Regions from separate parts of the Serratia sp. KH_031 genome, predicted to be linked through region 1. Evidence: riboswitches for the same ligand, from Rfam matches in the RefSeq annotation. Region 1 holds a riboswitch; each other region holds the start of a gene.

Evidence for each region. Region 1 has a riboswitch for thiamine pyrophosphate ahead of thiB (thiamine ABC transporter substrate binding subunit). Riboswitches for the same ligand answer to the same signal wherever they lie in the genome.
Region 2: linked by a shared signal. The riboswitch ahead of thiC (phosphomethylpyrimidine synthase ThiC) and the one ahead of thiB (thiamine ABC transporter substrate binding subunit) in region 1 are both predicted to bind thiamine pyrophosphate.
Region 3: linked by a shared signal. The riboswitch ahead of thiD (bifunctional hydroxymethylpyrimidine kinase/phosphomethylpyrimidine kinase) and the one ahead of thiB (thiamine ABC transporter substrate binding subunit) in region 1 are both predicted to bind thiamine pyrophosphate.

The regions. Positions count from the first base shown of each region.
Region 1 covers NZ_CM174496.1:4,114,432-4,117,684, forward strand. The annotation lists gene sgrR (HTH-type transcriptional regulator SgrR) at 1-118, shown strand, start outside; gene AC3ISQ_RS18495 (helix-turn-helix domain-containing protein) at 297-758, shown strand; gene AC3ISQ_RS18500 (PIN domain-containing protein) at 758-1,255, shown strand; partial or broken gene AC3ISQ_RS18505 (hypothetical protein) at 1,272-1,334, shown strand; TPP riboswitch at 1,636-1,743, shown strand; gene thiB (thiamine ABC transporter substrate binding subunit) at 1,787-2,773, shown strand; gene thiP (thiamine/thiamine pyrophosphate ABC transporter permease ThiP) at 2,749-3,253, shown strand, end outside.
Region 2 covers NZ_CM174496.1:322,072-325,324, reverse strand. The annotation lists gene hemE (uroporphyrinogen decarboxylase) at 1-350, opposite strand, end outside; gene nudC (NAD(+) diphosphatase) at 388-1,155, opposite strand; gene rsd (sigma D regulator) at 1,255-1,740, shown strand; TPP riboswitch at 1,787-1,905, shown strand; gene thiC (phosphomethylpyrimidine synthase ThiC) at 2,015-3,253, shown strand, end outside.
Region 3 covers NZ_CM174496.1:1,515,610-1,518,862, reverse strand. The annotation lists gene AC3ISQ_RS06685 (LysR family transcriptional regulator) at 1-695, shown strand, start outside; gene AC3ISQ_RS06680 (inhibitor of vertebrate lysozyme family protein) at 697-1,155, opposite strand; gene thiD (bifunctional hydroxymethylpyrimidine kinase/phosphomethylpyrimidine kinase) at 1,217-2,044, opposite strand; TPP riboswitch at 2,080-2,170, opposite strand; gene AC3ISQ_RS06670 (Fic family protein) at 2,265-3,253, opposite strand, start outside.

The DNA of each region.
Region 1 (3,253 bases):
CCACCACTGGCTGCAACTGCATGGTCAACGCACCATGCGCGGTGTGCGCATGAATACCCTAGGTTGGTTTGACTTCAAATCAGCTTGGTTTGCACCGCCGGAGGTAGACCCTAAATAATTCGAGTACATCAAGTAAATCCAATGAGTTTCTTCCAAGTCACTCTCGGGGGAGTTCGTTTCGTTTATTGCGATTTTCGTTTATTTCGAATAAAATAATTTATAGCGAATCACAATTAACATTAACCCCCTAATCTGAAACTGAAAACTTCATCGTAAACTTAAATTGGAATACTGAAATGACAAACTCAATTCTTGATAACTTGAGCCTTCCAGCTCCAAGGGAGATTGAGGCCGCAGTACGTGGACAAAGGGAACTTGCTACCTATCTCTCCACGAAGGTGGAAACACAAAAGATTTCGATTCAGGACGCAGATAACAACACTCATCAAATCGAATTACCGACGTCTTCACTGACACTGCTTATGTCAATTTTAGGTGAGTTGGCCGTGGGTAACGCGGTTCAGGTTGTTCCTGTGCATGCGGAATTAACTACGCAGGAAGCCGCCAATATTCTGAATGTTTCACGTCCACACATGGTGAAATTGTTGGAGGAAGGTAAGCTACCCTTCCATAAAACTGGTCGTCACCGCCGCGTGCTTTTTGCTGACCTGATGGGGTACAAAGAACAGCGGGATAATAAAAGCAATGAGGCCATGCAGGAATTGGCAGACCACAGTCAGGAGCTTGGATTTTACTAATGACTCACTCACCTTATCCCGTAGTTTTAGATGCTTGTGTGCTTTACCCATCGTTACTACGGGATTTATTGATGCACCTAGGATTAACTGGGCTGTATCAACCTAAGTGGACGGTCGTTATTGAACATGAATGGCAACGTAACTTGATTGCCGATAGGCCAGATCTTGACGCCACCCAAATCAAAAGAACGGGCGTACTCATGAATCAAGCGATTCCTGATGCGATGGTTTCGGGATTTGAACCACTGGTTGCCAGTATCGATATCCCCGATGCAGATGATCGGCATGTTGTTGCTGCAGCGATCCGTAGCAATGCAGAGATTATAGTCACGTTCAATCTGAAGGATTTCCCCCTACAATCGCTTGATATTTTTGGTATTGAAGCACTACATCCAGATGATTTTATTACTGATCTGTTCGATTTGAATCAGGCACTTGTACTTTCTGCAGTAAACAAACAACGTCGCAGCTTGAGAAAACCACCAAAAAACAGTTGATGAGTATCTTAATGCGCTTATCCGGCAAGGCTTACCACAAACAGTGAAGGAGTTGAGTCGGTTCCAAACCCTGATCTAATGGACATCGTGATGACTAACTATCTGTAGTGAGTCGCATTCCGTTACGCAGAACTCCCAATAACTGCAAATCCAAACCATCATATCGGCAACCCCATCGCCTACATCCTGTCCCCATAGCTCATGAGTAAGAGCACTGTTCACCAATACACATGGCCATGTTATGACTGCGTTGATGGAAAATGAGCTTACCGAGGCAAGACTCATACATAAGCCAAGTAATGCAGCTAACAAAGAGATAGCTTGAAAGTATGGTGGAAATAAAGTGACTTTCACCTACGCAACTTTACCTTTACAATTGCGCCGTCTCAACGGGGTGTCCAAAACACAATACGGTTTTGGGCTGAGAGTAAACCCGTCGAACCTGATCCGGAGTCATGCCGGCGGAGGGATTTGAGCGAGCTTCACTGCCACCACTCAGATGCCTTGCCCCCTATTTTTCAGGAGTGCAAAGTGTTCAAAAAATTACTGCCCTGCCTATTATTACTGGCCGCTGCGCCAGTGTTCGCCAAGCCGACGTTAACGGTTTACACCTACGATTCCTTTGCTGCCGATTGGGGACCCGGCCCAGCGGTCAAAAAAGCCTTTGAAGCTGACTGCAATTGCGAACTGAAATTTGTCGCGCTGGAAGATGGAGTCTCGTTGCTCAACCGTCTACGTATGGAAGGCAAAAACAGCAGTGCTGACGTCGTACTTGGGTTAGATAACAACCTGTTACAAGCCGCACAACAAACCGGCTTGTTCGCACCTAGCGATGTCGACACCAGTAAATTGACCGTTCCGGGCGGCTGGCAGGACACAACCTTCGTGCCTTATGATTACGGCTATTTCGCCTTTGTTTACAACAAACAGAAACTGAAAAACCCGCCGAAAAGCCTGAAAGAATTGGTGGAAAGCGATCAGCCGTGGAAAGTGATTTACGAAGATCCACGCACCAGTACACCGGGGTTAGGTCTGCTGTTATGGATGCAAAAAGTGTATGGCGATCAAGCTCCACAAGCGTGGCAACAATTGGCCAAGAAAACCGTTACCGTCACTAAAGGTTGGAGTGAGGCTTACGGTTTGTTCCTGAAAGGTGAAGGTGATTTGGTGCTCAGTTACACCACTTCCCCGGCTTACCATTTAATTGCCGAGAAGAAAGATAACTACGCCGCCGCCAACTTCAGCGAAGGCCACTACCTGCAAGTGGAAGTCGCTGGCAAGTTGAAAGCCAGCAAGCAGCCGGAGCTGGCAGAACGCTTTATGCAATTTATGCTAACGCCAGCATTCCAAGACAGTATCCCAACCGGCAACTGGATGTATCCGGTGATCAAAACCACGTTGCCAGCCGGGTTTGATCAAATGACCGTTCCGCAAACTGCATTGCAATACAGTTCGACAGAAGTGGCGAAACAACGAGGTAATTGGATTCGGACATGGCAAACCGCCGTCAGCCGCTAATCGCCCGTTGGCTCTGGCCGGGGCTGATCGCCTGCGGCCTGATCCTGCTGATCGCTTTACTGGCGTTTGGATCGCTATGGCGACACGCACCGCAAAGCGATTGGCAGGTGGTTATCTGGCAAGACAGTTATCTGTGGCACGTGGTGCGTTTCACGTTCTGGCAAGCGCTGTTATCGGCGTTGGTTTCCGTGCTGCCAGCCATTCTGCTGGCGCGAGCGTTATACCGTCGCCACTTCCCCGGTCGCACACTGTTATTACGCCTATGTGCCATGACGTTGGTGCTTCCGGTACTGGTCGCGGTATTCGGTTTGCTTAGTGTATATGGCCGCCAAGGTTGGTTAGCCGCGCTATGTGGTTGGCTGGGCATCAATTACAGTTTTTCACCTTACGGCCTGCAAGGCATCCTGCTGGCGCATATGTTTTTCAACATGCCGCTAGCGACACGTTTGTTATTGCAGTCATTAGAAAATATTCCGACAG
Region 2 (3,253 bases), 1.0 Mb from region 1:
GGATCGAAGGCTGGCAACTTCTCTACATCGGCACGACAAGTAATAGGGGAAGAAAAACGTGGACCTTCGCCGGTTTCGAAATAGAGCCCCAACCCCATTGCATCAGGGATGGTGAGGATGTCAGAGAACAGAATCGCCGCGTCCAGCGCATAGCGGCGCAGCGGTTGCAATGTGACTTCGCAGGCCAATTCAGCATTCTTGCACAACGACATAAAGTCGCCAGCTTCGGCACGAGTGGCTTTATATTCAGGCAAATAACGACCGGCCTGACGCATCATCCATACTGGGGTCACATCTACCGGCTGGCGCAACAGCGCACGCAGATAACGATCGTTCTTCAACTCATTCATTGATTTGGCTCCATGATTCAACTCGCGCCATTGTACATTATTCTGCCCGGCACAGCGCCACCGTGTCTTCGATCAACCGCCGCGCGACCGTACCCGGCGGTGGCAGCAACGGCAATTGATCGTAACGATACCAACCGGCGTTCAGTAGCTCTTTCGGATCGTGGCAGATCTCACCGCGATGATAGTCGGCCATAAAGGCCATCATCAATGAGTGTGGGAACGGCCAAGGCTGCGAGGTGACATAGCGCAGGTTTTTGATTTCAATATTGCTTTCTTCCATCACTTCACGCGCGACGGCCTGTTCCAGCGTTTCACCGACTTCGACGAATCCAGCCAGCACGGTATGAATACCACCGCGATGCCGCACATGTTGCGCCAGCAGAATTTTGTCATCGCGGCGAATAGCGACGATGACACAAGGGGCGATTTGCGGATAATAACGTTCGCGACAGTTACCGCACAGGCAGGCGTTTTCGGTGCGGCTTAGGTGCATTTCATGACCACAGTAGCCACAAAATTTATGGGAGCGATAGAAGTCCGCCAGTTGCACACCGCGTCCTGCGAGTTGGAATAAGCCGCGATCCAGATCTAGCACTTGTCTGACCGAGCCCATTTCATTCGGCATAGCTTGGCGTACCAACCAGACCGCAGAACCTTCCCATTCACCAATCTGTCGAGCCGCTTTTCCCGTCAGTGCGAATTGATCGGCGCTACCCAATGGCAATTCACCATTCGGTAACCAAAGTTTGCTTTCATGGCTGACGATCCACCAGCCATATTCATTACCTGTTAATGCAAGTTCCATATCGTTGTTGCACAACCTCAGCTTCACTGGCAATCTAGGAATGGTATTTGTTACATTTTCACAACTTATCGTTACTTTTTCTTACTTACGGAGTCAATCATGCTCAACCGATTGGACGGCCTGACTCAGCGCGTTGGTGGTAGTAATGACTTAGTTGACCAATGGCTGCAAGCTCGAAAACAGTTACTGGTCGCCTATTGCAGCTTGGTGGGTATCAAACCGAATAAAGAAAAGCATACGCCGCTAAATGAAAAAGCGCTGGAGAACTTTTGCCATAATCTGGTGGATTACCTGTCTACCGGACATTTTCACTGTTATGACAAGATTATCAAGCAGGTAGAAAGCGCTTCCAGTCAGAAAATGAGTTTGGCGGTCAATGTTTATCCCAAATTGTGGGCCAATACCGAAAAGATTATGGCCTTCCACGACCACTATACCAATGTCGAAATCGACGATGATTTATGTCTGGAACTCAATCAGGCACTGTCAAACATCGGTGAAACGCTGGCGGCTCGCTTCACTTTAGAGGATAAGCTGATCCAGTTGGCAGAGGAAACTTGGCAACCGAATAGCGCTACCGGTTAAGCAAGTTAAAATTTTGTAGTTTTTTTTATTTCCCCTCCTATACTGGAGGCTCTTGTCGGAGTGCCTAGTGCTAACTTTTAAGCTAGCCAGGCTGAGACCGTTAATTCGGGATCCGCGGAACCTGATCGGGTTAGTACCCGCGAAGGGAACAAGAGTAATCAATTACCACAGACAAAGTGCATCACCGCAGTTTGTCTTGCTGGTCACCATCGTTACTCCCGCCAAGCTCCAGACAAGCAATTTTCCCAACTCACCACACTGGTAGGAATTTGCTATGTCTAATATGAATAATGTCCGTCCCCGCAAGCAACAACGTGAAGACGCTCAGCAGTTTATCAATACTCTACAAGGTGTTGTTTTCCCTAACTCCCGTCGTATCTACCTTGAAGGTTCACGCAGTGACATACAGGTGCCAATGCGTGAGATCCAACTTAGCCCGACGCTGATCGGCGGCAGCAAAGACAACCCGCAATACGAACCTAACGAAGCCATTCCAATCTATGACACCGCGGGATCGTATGGCGATCCGCAAGCCAAATTGGACGTTCACGCCGGGTTAGCCAAACTACGCGCTGACTGGATTATCGAACGTAACGATACCGAAACCTTAAACAGCGTCAGTTCCGGCTTCACCCAGCAACGTCTGGCGGATGAAGGTTTAGATCATTTGCGGTTTGAACATTTGCCACAGCCACGTAAAGCGCAGGCCGGTAAGTGCGTCACCCAATTGCACTACGCACGTGCAGGCATCGTCACACCGGAAATGGAGTTCATCGCCATCCGTGAAAATATGGGGCGTGAGCGCATTCGTGGCGAAGTACTGCGTCAGCAGCATCCAGGGCAAGCCTGGGGCGCTAATCTGCCGGAAAATATCACGCCGGAATTTGTCCGAGCCGAAGTCGCCGCCGGGCGCGCCATTATTCCTGCGAATATTAATCACCCCGAATCTGAACCGATGATCATCGGCCGTAACTTCTTGGTGAAGGTTAACGCCAATATTGGCAACTCGGCGGTGACCTCTTCGATCGAAGAAGAAGTCGAGAAACTGGTGTGGTCAACGCGTTGGGGCGCGGATACCGTGATGGATTTATCGACTGGCCGCTATATTCACGAAACCCGCGAATGGATCCTACGTAATAGCCCAGTACCAATCGGCACCGTACCTATCTATCAGGCGTTGGAAAAAGTCAACGGCGTGGCGGAAAACCTAACTTGGGAAATGTTCCGCGATACCTTGCTGGAACAGGCCGAACAAGGCGTCGACTACTTCACTATTCATGCGGGTGTGTTGTTGCGTTACGTACCGATGACCGCCAAACGCCTAACCGGTATTGTATCGCGCGGCGGTTCGATCATGGCGAAATGGTGCCTGTCGCATCATCAGGAAAACTTCCTCTATCAGCATTTCCGTGAAATTTGTGAAATCTGCGCCGCCTATGATGTCTCGCTGTCGTTGGGTGATGGCCTGCGCCCCGGCTCAATTCAGGATGCCAACGATGAAGCTCAATTCGCT
Region 3 (3,253 bases), 2.2 Mb from region 1:
ATAGCTCATTACTCAGTATCGATGAGTTAGCTGCTAGCCAAACGGGTCACATCACCTTATCTTGCGTCCCCACCGCAACCTTCTATTTTTTGCCTGATGTGATCAAAACCTTTAACAATAAATACCCCAATATTGGTATCCGTATACTGGAGCATAGCGCGTATGACTGTCTCGAAGCCGTACTCAGTGGGGATGCCGATTTTGGTATTAATATGAACAACGTCACAAACGCCAATATCGAATTTACCCCACTAGTCAGCGAACCTTTTGTCGTCGCTTGCCGGCACGATCATCCTTTAAGCCAGCAAAAACTGGTGTCATGGCAGGAGTTACTGCAACACAAACTGATTGGTGTACGACGTTCCAGCGGTAATCGGCTGTTGATCGAAGAAGAATTAAAAAAGATTGGCTTACGCCCGGAATGGTTCTATGAAGTTCGCCATTTGTCGACGTCACTGGGTTTGGTCGAGGCGGGGCTGGGCATTGCGGCACTGCCTAGCTTGGCAATGCCCAAACATGGTCATCCGACCTTAGTCAGCAAACCACTGGTTGATCCCGTCATCCGGCGCACCTTAGGATTGGTCAAACGCCGCGATGCATCGTTATCCCCTTGCGCCAACAGCTTTGTCGAGTTGCTCATGACATTGTGGAACCAAGAGGAACATCACCCGTGGTCAGAACGATTTCATTTGTAACTTACTTCCAATTAGGATCTTCAGCTAACTGCTGATTCAGCAATGCCTTAATGCTGTCGTTAGGTTTCCCCAACCACTGATACTTAGCGTATTTTTTAGGGTGCTCTATCGCGCCCGGTTGAGCAGCCACTTCTACCCGCACACCCCATACTTGGGATTTATCGCTTTTGAACGCGATTAACATAAAATTATTAGAGCAATCATGGGGTTTACAAATATTGCCCACTAGATAGTTTTGCCCTTGCCAATTAACCGTCGTTGGCGGTGTTGAAGTCCCCACACCTTTGCGCGCCCAACCAGGTAATTTGGCCTGCCCCTTCACCATACTCTGCCAACTGGTTTGATAGCCCGGCTGTTGGATCAAATCTGCGGTGGTATCGAGCGTTTCGGCGGTGCTACTCAGGCTAAAACTGAGTAATGCGCCACATAATATAAGATAAGCTGCGCTTTTTCCTGTCATGGCCCGATCCTGTTAAATAACACCTAAATCAATCAGACCACTATTGATTGAAAAAGTTGAGTTACCACCATGCATGAAAATGATGTACCGGTCCGCTCCCTTGTCCAACCTCCAAGGAGTCCGCCTGCTGCAACGCCTGTTGTAGATAATTCTTTGCTGCCGCGACTGTATCTGCCCAACAATCATAACGTGGACGCAGTGCCGCCAATGCCGCAGATAAAGTACAGCCAGTGCCGTGGGTATGACGGGTCGCAATGCGTGGTGCGGTAAAACGTTGTTCTTGTTGTGCGCTAAACAACCAGTCTGGGCTTTCCCCCTCGCTAAGATGGCCGCCCTTCATCAGCACCGCCTGACATCCCATCGCGAGCAGTGCCCGACCTTGTTCACGCATCTGCATTTCATTTTGTGCCGGGGCACACTGCAACAACGCGGCGGCTTCCGGTAAGTTAGGGGTAATGATCGATACCAGCGGCAATAGCTCACGACGGACTGATTCCACCGCTTCCGGTGCTAATAGCGGATCGCCACTTTTTGCTAGCATCACAGTATCTAACACCACAAACGGCGGTTGATAATGACGCAGACGCTCCGCCACCGTTTGGACAATCTGCGCATTCGCCAACATACCCATCTTGACGCTGTCGATACGCACATCGCTCAATACCGAGTCCAATTGAGCGGCAACAAAAGTGGGTTCGATTTGATAGACCGATTGCACACCACGAGTATTCTGCGCAACCAATGCGGTAATCACACTGGTGCCATAAGCACCAAGCGCAGAGAAGGCTTTCAGATCGGCTTGAATGCCGGCTCCACCGCTAGGATCGGTGCCTGCAATGGTTAGCGCATTAATGCGTGGTTGAGCCACTAAGGTAGGTCGAGTGTTCATGCTACTCCCAACCGGCGTTCAAGAAGGCGGGGCCGGTTGGGGCACCGAGACTTCCCTCCGCTGGCATTATCCAGTTCAGGTAATACGGGTATTTCTCAGCCTAGATAGGCACCCCGAGTCATTTAAATCAAATTTTAATAAAGCGTTGATAGAGTACTGTCAGTAAAGAAACTTGTAAATCACCTGCGGAAGTCGGCCTCTTGGCAAACATACGCCTTCATCAAACAACTCGCCAATAACCGTTTTTCGTTGCCCCTACCCTCACTAAGCGTCTTCTTTCCTGTAATGTATTGATATTGCGTTCAATAGTACGATTGCTGACGCCCAACTCACCAGCCAGTTGAACGATGGTGATAGTGGGGTTGCCAGTAATTACCGCGAGAATACGCTCTGCCGTCGAGCTTAAAGGTGGCTTATTTTCTACCGACATTTCTACCGACATTTCTACCGACATCTCAGCACTCTGTGAGCTGATCCCTTCAGTTAATGCCGCAACCAACTTACCCAACATAAATTGGATGAAAAGCGTGCAATCACTGACTCTATCGCACTCCCCTAATACTCGGTAATATTCCTGTTGTTGATTATGAATCAACGTTTCTACCGGTAGCCAAGCCAGCTCTGAGCGCCACTCACTGAGAATCAGTGTTTGCCATAAACGCCCCATACGCCCATTACCATCAGCAAATGGATGAATAAATTCAAATTCATAATGGAAGATAGAACTGGCAATTAGCGGGTGGATGTCAGTGTGCTGCAACCATGTGAGTAGATCGCCAACCAAACGTTGTAACTGATTGGCAGGTGGAGCCATATGGATCAGTTGTCTTTCACGATAGACGCCCACATTACCCTGGCGCAGTTGCCCTGGAGTATCGACTAATCCCATCATGAGTAAGCGGTGTGCATTCAACAAATCATCTAATTGATGACTCCGCCAGTCCGGTAGGCTTTCATAAGCCAAAATAGCATTACGTACTTCTTGAATATCTTTTGCCGGAGCTAGGACTCGTTTGCCGTCCATAATTGCAGTAACTTGTTCAGTCGACAGACTATTATGCTCAATAGCGAGTGACGCCTGTATTGTACGGATGCGATTCTCTTTGCGTAATAAAGGGGAGGATTGTTCAGCTTGCGCTGCCCAACGTCCCAATAATTCACCCACCTCAACCACTTGATTCAGTATGGTTGGCGTTATGGTATAAGGTG